2 regions of the Nocardia bhagyanarayanae genome follow, and region 1 is predicted to be linked to the other one. Evidence: predicted binding sites of a transcription regulator. Region 1 holds the regulator's gene; the other holds the start of a gene.

The links. The regulator HspR, encoded in region 1, represses chaperone genes until heat shock. The targets are predictions, from matches to a motif close to ANNTGAGTNNNNNNNACTCANNT.
Region 2: lon (endopeptidase La) is a predicted target of HspR. The motif match lies at 1,930-1,952, and genes of this name have one in related genera.

What each region holds. Positions count from the first base shown of each region.
Region 1 is NZ_VFPG01000001.1:1,838,381-1,843,293, reverse strand. It holds gene FB390_RS07670 (FAD-binding oxidoreductase) at 12-788, shown strand; gene FB390_RS07665 (globin domain-containing protein) at 880-2,049, opposite strand; gene FB390_RS07660 (heat shock protein transcriptional repressor HspR) at 2,627-3,025, opposite strand; gene dnaJ (molecular chaperone DnaJ) at 3,025-4,182, opposite strand; gene grpE (nucleotide exchange factor GrpE) at 4,207-4,866, opposite strand; gene dnaK (molecular chaperone DnaK) at 4,863-4,913, opposite strand, start outside.
Region 2 is NZ_VFPG01000001.1:1,501,935-1,506,847, reverse strand. It holds gene lon (endopeptidase La) at 1-1,851, opposite strand, end outside; gene FB390_RS06185 (DUF445 domain-containing protein) at 2,119-3,474, shown strand; gene FB390_RS06180 (TIGR03084 family metal-binding protein) at 3,584-4,375, shown strand; gene FB390_RS06175 (hypothetical protein) at 4,730-4,913, shown strand, end outside.

The DNA.
Region 1 (4,913 bases):
GAGGAGTTCTCATGACGGAGCCGGGCGCGCTCGGCAACGGAGTCGCGCAAGCGGAGTGGACCTCGACCGTCGTCGGCCACCACCGCTTACGCCACGACGTGGCGGTGATCCGCCTGATCGGCGAGTTCGTGCCGTTCGTCGCGGGCCAATCCGTCGAGGTCCGGGTGCCGCAGCAGCCCGGCGTGCGCCGCAGGCTCTCCCCCGCGCTACCGCCCTCGCTGGACGGCAAGCTGGAGTTCCACGTGCGCACCGTGCCGGGCGGCTGGCTCAGCGGCTCGCTGGTCGCCGACACCCAGCCGGGCGACGAGTGGCGCATCGCCGCGCCGCAGGGCACTTTCACCGTCGACCCGGAGGGCGACGAAGTGGTGATGATCGCGGGGGGCACCGGCCTGGCACCGATGCGTTCGCAGATCCTGGAACTGGCGCGGGTGTCCGAGCCGCCGCGCACCTACCTGTTCGTCGGCGGCAGTTCGCCGCGCGACCTGTACGCCGCCGACATGCTCTACCTGCTCGCCGAGGAGCTGGACTGGCTCACCGTCGTCCCGGTGGTGGAGAGCCTGGACGACCCGAACTGGGAAGACGAGTGGTACGAGCAGACGCGCGTCGACATCGGCTTTCCCGCGGACGAACTGCTCCAGGGCACCCTCGCCGACGTGGTCGGCTCGCACGGCGCCTTCGATCACCACCAGGTCCTCGTGTGCGGTTCACCCGCGATGACGCGAGCCACCCTGGATCGGCTGGTCGAGACCGGCACGCCCGCCGAATGCATTCAATACGAAGGACTTTGACAGCCATCGTTCCGGCGAAGGCCGGGATCCAGTCGCAGACCCGCGGATAGTCGTCACCCGCTTGGATCCCGACCTTCGCCGGAACGACGACTCAGAACAGCGGATCGTGGCGAATGTTCTTGGTCTGGGTGCCCGACGCCATCAAGCGGAACTTGGTGGTCTGCACCATCGAAGGCGAGCCGACGATCTGCACGTCGCGGTCGGCCCACGGCCCGTAGCTGGCGACGACCTTGCCGATCTGGCCGGTCATGCGCGGCTCGAGGCCCGGCCATATTCGCTCGACCTCCCCGGCTTCGTAATGCCACCAGGGATTTTCGTCGCTCTCGCTGACCGGTGTGACGGTCAGCCAGCGGTTGGCCATGGCCAGCTTGCTCAGCGTCTCCAGATCGTAGAGATCGCACGGGTGATGCCCGCCGACGAACAGGTGCACCTTCGGATTGGTTCGCCGCAGCGCCATTTGCATGAGCTGGGCGCGCAGCGGCGCGATTCCGGTGCCGCAGCCCACCATGAGCATTTTGCGTTTCGTGTTGCGCGGCACGCCGAGCCCGCCGAGCGGCGAGCCGATCAACCACTGATCCCCCACCTGCGTCTGGCCGACGATGGCGGGGCTGACCCAGCCGCCGAGCACGCCGCGCACGTGGAACTCGATCTCGCCGTTGGCATTCGCGGGCACGGCGGGCGAGAGGTACCGCCACATGCGCGGTCGCGACGGGATCTGCACGCTCATGTATTGCCCTGCGGCGTATTGCATCGGCTGGTCGAGTTGTAATCGCACGATGGCCAGATTGCGTAGGACGAGCCGGTTCTCCAGCACCCGGCCGGACCAGACCGCGGGCGTCACCTCCTTCTCGGCGGCGCCCATCATCGTCTCGCTGATAACCGTCAGGCCCTCGTCCCAGGCCCTTTCGACCTCGTCGGTCCACATCTCGGTGCCCGCGAAGCGCCGCATCGCGGTCTTCAGCGAAGTGGCCACCGCGACGTAGTGTTCGGCCTGCACACCATATTTGCGGTGATCTCGGCCGAGTTGAGCGAGGAAAGGCAACAGCTTGTTCGGTTCCTCGAGCCGGTCGAGCGCGTAGCCGATGGCCTTGACGAGACGGTCACGCTGCGAATCCATCGCGGCGGGGAAGAAATCGCGGACCTGCGGATACTCCGAGAACAGGATCGCGTAGAACGACCTGGCCAGTCTTTCCGGCCCCCCTTCCTCCGCAGCAACCGCCTTGAACGTCGTTCTGATCAAAGCGACAGTCCGCGAATCCATTTGTGTCACAACCTCATTTCGCACTAGAACACAATGCGCGCCGGCGAGTGAGGTGCTGCGGGACACTCGACAGCAGCCGATGCCAAGGAGTGTAAGCGAGGTTAGCCAGCAACGGAATGCCACCTTCGAACATCACGCGTGTAATTCCATGAAAACAAGAATCGAAAGAGTAAAGATCCCAAATAACAGACCGAAAGCCTGTACTAGAGCGGCGGATTCGGACAAACCTCCACCGAATTCGCGCGGCCCGCTTTGCAAGACTCGTCCAGTTGACCGCGGCCGAGCGATCATGTGGCAACCCTTTGTGCGCCACCGCGGTTCGGGCTCGAGCAATTTCCGCGCATCCGACGTATTCGAAAGAAGAGGACCGGTCGGTTCGATACACCGTACGAACGCAACAGCGAAAAGACTTGCGCGCCAGCAAACTCGGGCACTTTCCAGCAAACTTGCACCGATAATCACGGCGAGCTATCCCGCGCATTTCGCGCACCCGTCGAAACTGGTCCAATGTCCAGAAATAGCGAAGGGCCCCGCTCCGACCGGAAAGGCCGGCAGCGGGGCCCGAGAACCCTTCGCCTCAGCGCTTATTACGTGGCTTCCACACCACCAACGCCGTACTGCGTTGCGGCGGCGAGAGATCCGGACGGTAGCCCGCTCGCAGCCGCTCCACCTCCGCACGCGTCTCGGCGAGTTGCTCGCGCAATTCCTCGACCTGATTGGTCAGTTCGATGATGCGTTTGATGCCCGCCAGGTTCACGCCCTCGTCTTGGGACAGCCGCTGCACTTCGCGCAGCAGCTCGACGTCCCGCGCCGAATAACGTCGCCCGCCACCCGAAGTGCGTTGCGGCGTCACGAGTCCCAGGCGGTCATAGGTGCGCAGGGTCTGCGCGTGCATGCCCGCCAGCTGGGCCGCGACCGAGATCATGAAGAACTCGGCTCGCGACCCACCGGACGCCTTCTTCGGATCAGTGGACATCACGCACCTGCCCATCCCGCACGAGGATCGAATCCGCTCGACTTCTCCGCCTCCTGATAGCGCCTCAGCGCTTCGGCGGCATCGCTGTCCAGTTTCTGCGGCACCGCGACCTTGACGGTGACCAGCAGGTCACCGGCACCGCCGCCGCGCTTGGGAACGCCGCGGCCGCGCACCCGCAGGATCCGGCCGTCGGCGGTGCCCGGCGGCACCTTCACGCCGACGCGCCCTTCCAACGTTGGCACGGAAACCGTTGTGCCGAGCACCAACTCAGCGTAGCTGACCGGCAGCACCAGAGTCAGGTCGTCGCCGTTTCGGCCGAAGACCTTGTCCTGGCTGACGTGCACGGTGACGTACAGGTCGCCCGAGGGCGCACCGCGCAGTCCCGCCTCGCCCTGTCCGGCCAACCGGATCCGCTGGCCGTCGCTGACGCCCGGCGGAATCCGGACCGTGATGGTGCGGGTGCGGTTCTGAATTCCGTTGCCGTGGCAGTCGGGGCACGGGTCGTCGATGATCGAGCCGGAACCCCGGCACTCGTCGCACGGCTCGCTGAATCCGAACGCGCCCTGGTTGCGGCTGATCACACCGGCGCCGTTGCAGATGGGGCAGACCCGGGGACTGGTCCCCGGCTTCGCGCCGCTGCCGTGACACGTGGTGCACGGCGACGGACTGGTCATCCGAAGCGGGACGGTGACGCCCTGTGCGGCCTCGCGGAAGCCGAGGGTCGTCTCGGTTTCCACGTCGGCGCCGCGCCGCGGCCTGCTCGTGGTGCGGGTGCCGCCCCGATTGAACAGGCCGCCGAGCAGGTCGCCGAGCCCGCCGTCACCTGTGGTGGCGCCGCCGAAGATGTCGCCGATGTTGAATTCCTGCGAGAAGCCGCCCCCGCCACCGGGTGTGAACCCGCCACGCGGATAACCGCCGCCCGCGAAGAGTTTTCGCGTGTCGTCGTACTCCTTGCGCTTGGCCGGATCCGACAGCACGGCGTGTGCCTCGCTGACGGCCTTGAAGCGCTCCTCGGCCTTGGTGTCACCCGGATTGGCGTCCGGGTGCAGGTCGCGGGCGAGCTTGCGGTAGGCCTTCTTGATCTCGTCCTGCGAGGCGCTGGAGGAGATACCCAGCTCCTTGTAGAAGTCCTTTTCGATCCACTCCCGTTGGCTCACCGAGTATCTCCTCCTTTCGCAGTATTAGTCGTCGGCATTGGCATCTACATCCGATGCCTCGTTCTCGGCCAGATCGGCCACGCCATCGGTTACCCCGACGAGCGCGTGCCGAAGCACCCGATCGCCGAACCGATAGCCCTTGCGCATCACGACACCGAGCACCGGATCCGCGCCGGAACCCTCGTGCTGCACGGCCTCGTGCAGGGTCGGGTCGAAGGGCTCGCCCTCCGTACCGAACTCCTCGAGGCCTTGCTTGCGCAGCGCGTCGACCAGCTTGTCCGCCACCGACTTCAGCGGTCCGGACTCGAGGTCGCCGTGGGCCCTCGCGCGATCCAGATCGTCGAGCACGCCGAGCAGTTCGGTGACCACGGCCGCCTTGGCGCCGTCGATGGCGGCCTTGCGGTCGCGCTCGACGCGGCGCCGGTAGTTGGCGTATTCCGCGGTCAGCCGCTGTAGGTCGGCGGTGCGCTCGGCCAGCTCGACACCGATGGTGTCGGCCAGCGTCTCGGCTCCCTCGGGAGTCCCGACGCCGTTGCCTTCCGCACCGTTCCCGCCCTCGGGGCCGGGCCCGGCCGCGGTGTCCGCGACCGGTTCCCGGACCTCACCGGTGGCCGGGTCGACCTTGCGCTTGTCGACGAAGGTGATCGGCTCCTGTACCGAATCGCCCTGGTTGTCCTCGGTCACTTCTTCTCCGTGTCGACCGGCTCGTCAACAACCTCGGCATCCACGAC
Region 2 (4,913 bases), 340 kb from region 1:
GCCCTCGGCGGCGTTGGCCTCGATGTAGAGGACATCGCCGCCCGCGCCGGTCACGGCGAGGCCGGTCGCCACACCGGGGACCGCGGTGCGCTCCACGGAATCCGGGGTGAAGCGGGGACGGCCGAGGTAATCCTTCAGATCGCCGAGACCGATGGTCAGCTGACCGGAAGAGATCGCCGGCAGGTCGTAGCCGAGGTCGGGGTCGTAACCCAGCCCGATGTCTGTTGCGCCGGAGCCGGCTTCGTCCTCGGAGAGCCGAGTAGCGGCCTTCCGCAACGCCTTCGCGATCAGGCGCTCCATCTGCCGCACGCCCGCTTCCCTGGTGTAGTTCGCCGCGATCTCGCGCAGCGCCTCCTCGGTGATCGAAACCTCCTCGGCGGTCAGCGCGTTGCGCTCGAGCTGGCGCGGAATCAGGAAGTCGCGGGCGATCGCGACCTTGTCGGCCTCGGTGTAGCCGTCGACCGTGATCAGCTCCATGCGGTCCAGCAACGGTCCGGGGATGGTCTCCATAACGTTGGCCGTCGCGATGAACAGCACGTCGGAGAGGTCGAGATCCAGATCCAGGTAGTGGTCGCGGAAGGTGTGGTTCTGCGCCGGATCGAGCACCTCGAGCAGTGCCGCCGCCGGATCGCCGCGGAAATCGGAACCCACCTTGTCGATCTCGTCCAGCAGCACGACCGGATTCATCGAGCCCGCCTCCTTCATGGCGCGCACGATGCGGCCGGGCAGCGCGCCGACGTAGGTGCGGCGGTGACCGCGGATCTCGGCCTCGTCGCGCACGCCACCCAGGGCGACGCGAACGAACTTGCGCCCCAACGCTCGTGCGACGGACTCACCCAGCGAGGTCTTGCCGACACCGGGCGGGCCGACCAGCACCAGCACCGCGCCGGAACCGCGTCCGCCGACGACCTCCAGCCCGCGCTGCGCGCGCCGGGCTCGCACCGCGAGGTACTCGACCATGCGGTCCTTGACCTCGTCCAGGCCGTGGTGATCGGCGTCCAGAACCGCGCGGGCGGCGGAGACATCGGTGGAGTCGGTGGTCTTCTCGTTCCACGGCAGCTCCAGCACGGTGTCCAGCCAGGTCCGGATCCAGCCGGATTCCGGGCTCTGATCGCTGGACCGCTCCAGCCTGCCGACCTCGCGCAGCGCCGCCTCGCGGACGGACTCGGGCAGATCGGCCTGCTCCACGCGGGTGCGGTAGTCCTCGGCGCCATCCGGCTCGTCCTCGCCGAGCTCCTTGCGAATGGCGTTGAGCTGCTGGCGAAGCAGGAACTCGCGCTGGCTCTTCTCCACGTTCTCGCGGACCTCGTCACTGATCTTCTCGGTGACCTCGGCCTCGGCGATGTGCGCCTTGGTCCACTCGATGAGTGTGGTCAGGCGCTTGGCGACCTCGGGAGTCTCGAGCAGTTCGCGCTTCTGCTCCGGGGTCAGGTACGGCGCGTAGCCGGCGGTATCGGCGATCGCCGACGGGTCGGTCAGCTGGTTGACCGCGTCGATGATCTGCCACGCCTCACGGCGCTGGAGCACCGAGACGACGAGCTTCTTGTATTCGGCGGCCAGCTCCTTGGTCCGGCCATCCGGCGCCGGGTTCTCGACCGGCTCGGCCTCGACCCACAGCGCGGCGCCCGGCCCGGTGACCCCGTGGCCGATCTTCGCGCGCCGCTCCGCCTTCAGGACCGCCGCGGGCGCTCCACCGCGCATCCGGCCGACCTGTTCGATGGTCGCGACGACGCCGTAGGAGGCATAGCCCTCGGTCAGCCGCGGCGCGAGCAGCACCGCCTCGGTCTTGGCGGCGCGCGCGGCGTCGATCGCGGCCTGCGCCGATTCGTCCAGTTCGATGGGCACGACCATGCCCGGCAGCACGATCGGATCGGTCAGGAACAGCACCGGCAGATTCTGAGGTGTAGTCACGTCTTCGACCCTTCCAAAAGTTGAGCGATGCCTACTCAACCCCACCCATACCCTCTTTGTTCCGCGCTTCTTGGACGTTCGCTCAGAGCGAAGGTAGGGCGGCAGCCCGAGCCGTCTGTGACAGTTCCCGTCTTCGCGTTGACACTCTGACGATCGCAATGAGAATGTGGGGGCCTCTACAGCTCAGCGCATTAGGGGGATCCCAGGATGACCACTCTCGCCTCAGGGGTGTTCATCGACTGGGAAGAGCTCACCGGCCAGACGAAGTTCGTCGTCGACCTGGTCACTTTCCCGATTTTCAGCGCACTCGCCGGATGGCTGACCAACTGGACCGGCGTGCTGATGCTCTTCTGGCCGGTACAGTTCCGGGGTTTCCGCGTACCGGGCCTGCATGTGCTGTATCCGTACCTACCGCGGCGGGTGCAGGTGCTGCCGACCTTCTCCGGCGACGGCCGCAGGCTCGGCTTCCAAGGCTTCATTCCGGCGCGCGCGGAGAAGATGGCGAGCATCTGCGTCGACAAGGCGCTGATGCGGATCGGCAGTCCCAGGGATTTCATCCACGAGCTCGACCTGGAGGGCATCGCCGACTACATCGCCGAGCTGGCGCGCAAAGAGGTGCAGCCGCTCGTCGACGAGATGATGTACCGGGAGAACCCGGATCTGTGGCGCTCGGTGCCGCGGCAGATGCGGCAGGTCGTCTACCAGCGGGTGGACCGGCAGCTGCCGAAGCTGTGCCGCCGGGCATTCGATTCGCTCGGCGACAACATCGATCAGCTCATCGACATCAAGAGCTTCGTCATCCGCTACCTCCGCGAGAACCCGTACATCCTCAAAGATCTCACCACCACCATCGCGGCGCCCGAGCTGAAGTTCATGGTGCGCATCGGTTTCCTCGGCGCGCCGTTCGGTCTGCTGATGGCGCTGTATCTGCACGTGCACGACCGCATTCCGGTGCTCGGCTGGGTGCCGGCCTGGATAGTCGTGCTGCTCAGCGCGGCGGCGATCGGCGTCGTCGTGAACGTCATCGCGGTGAAGATGGTCTTCGAGCCGGGCGATCCGCAGCCGCGGTACAAGTACCTGTGGCGCCAGGCCCTGCTGGCCAAGCGGCAGCCGCAGGCCGCGACCGACCTCGCGCGCATCCTGGCCTATCAGGTGCTCACGCTGCCGAACCTGGCCTCGGAACTGCTCGACGGTCCGAACGGCGACAAGACCCGCCAGCTCGTCGAGCGGCTGATCTCGGAGGAGATCCACCGTCAGCTCGGGCCGACGCACTCGATGGTGCGTGCCGCGTTCGGCAAGCGGCAGTTCGACAACCTCAAGGTCGGTGCGGCAGGGGCAGCGGTCGCGTTGGCGCCGAGCATGATCGAGGACGAGGAGTTCGCGCGCGAACAGGCGAAGAAGATCGACGAGTTCGCCGCGCGCAAGCTCCAGCAGCTGAGCCCGGGCGAGTTCATGGAGATGTTCTACGCCTCGGTGGAGCAGGACGCCTGGCTGTTGTACCTGCACGGCGCCGTGCTCGGGTTGGTCGTCGGCGCGGCCCACCTGGTGATTTTCGGGTGGTAGCCCCGCAGGAGAAATACAAGCACGCGTGCTTGCATTTTTTCCGCGCCGCTGCGATGCTGGGTCACACCTGGCACACGCGGCGGTGTGCCCGCGATCGGCAAGGGAACTCATGGCTGACCTCGAGGCGCTGCTCGGCGATTTCGCCGACGAATGCGCGGACCTGGAACGACTTGTCGCCCCGCTGGCCCCCGCGGAGTGGGCCCGGCCGACGCCCGCGCCCGGCTGGAGCATCGCCCACCAGATCGGGCATCTGACCTGGACCGACGAGATCGCGTCCATCGCGGCCTCCGATGCCGGCGAGTTCACGAAACAGGTCGCCGCCGCCGCGCCCAAGGCGCTGACCTTCGTCGACGAGGCGGCCGAGGAAGCCGCCGCGGCCCCGCCCGCCGAACTGCTCGAGCGCTGGCGCGCCGGACGGAAGACGCTGATCGAGGCGCTGCGCGCGGTGCCCGCCGGGACCAAGCTGCCGTGGTTCGGCCCGCCGATGAGCCCGGCCTCGATGATCACCGCGCGGCTCATGGAGACCTGGGCGCACGGTCAGGACGTGGCCGACGCGCTCGGCGTGAACCGCGAGCCGACCGCGCGGTTGCGCAGCGTGGCGCATCTCGGCGTACGGACCAGGAACTTCGCCTACTCAGTGCGAGGCAAGACGGCGCCCGCCGAAGAATTCCGTGTCGATCTCACCGCGCCGGACGGCACGGTATGGACCTGGGGTCCGGAGCACGCGGCACAGCGGGTGACCGGGACCGCGCTGGACTTCTGCCTGCTCGTCACCCAGCGTCGCCACCTCGACGACTTGGCGGTGCGCGCCGAAGGCGCGGACGCGCAGGAGTGGCTGACGATCGCCCAAGCCTTCGCGGGACCGTCCGGGGAGGGCCGGGCCGCAGGGCAATTCGCCTGAGCGCTGCCGAAATGGCAGGCAGCCCGGCCGGACACCGTCCGACCGGGCTTCACCCGACCCGATCCGAGAATTCGGGAGCGGGCGAGCGCCACACTTGGGTGCGCCGTTCGCGTCGACGGCCGGACGCCGTTGGCCGGGTGTCTAAGAGTGGCAGTCGAGAATGACGCTCGCCAGCTAACCGCTTTTTACCCGCTCGTCAGATGGCGGAAACATCCGTAGCGCGGTCTATTGTGATCCTGCTCGCACGGATGCCGTCCAAGATCGCGAAGCGTCGTAACCTGGACAGGCGTTCGGCTTTCAACGATGCGGGCCGACTACGCGAGGGGAGTCGGGGCGGAGGGAAAGGAACGCATCGTGATGGCACACAAGCCTGCTCAGATCATGCGTCATACCGCCATCGTGTTGGCCGGTGCCGCCAGCCTCAGCCTGACTTTCGTCGCAGGCACGTACATCGTGAACCAGATGGCCGACACCCAGTCCGCCCGCGCCGCGCAAGCCGCGCCGCCGCCCGCGCCCAACGTCGCGCCCTTCACGCCGC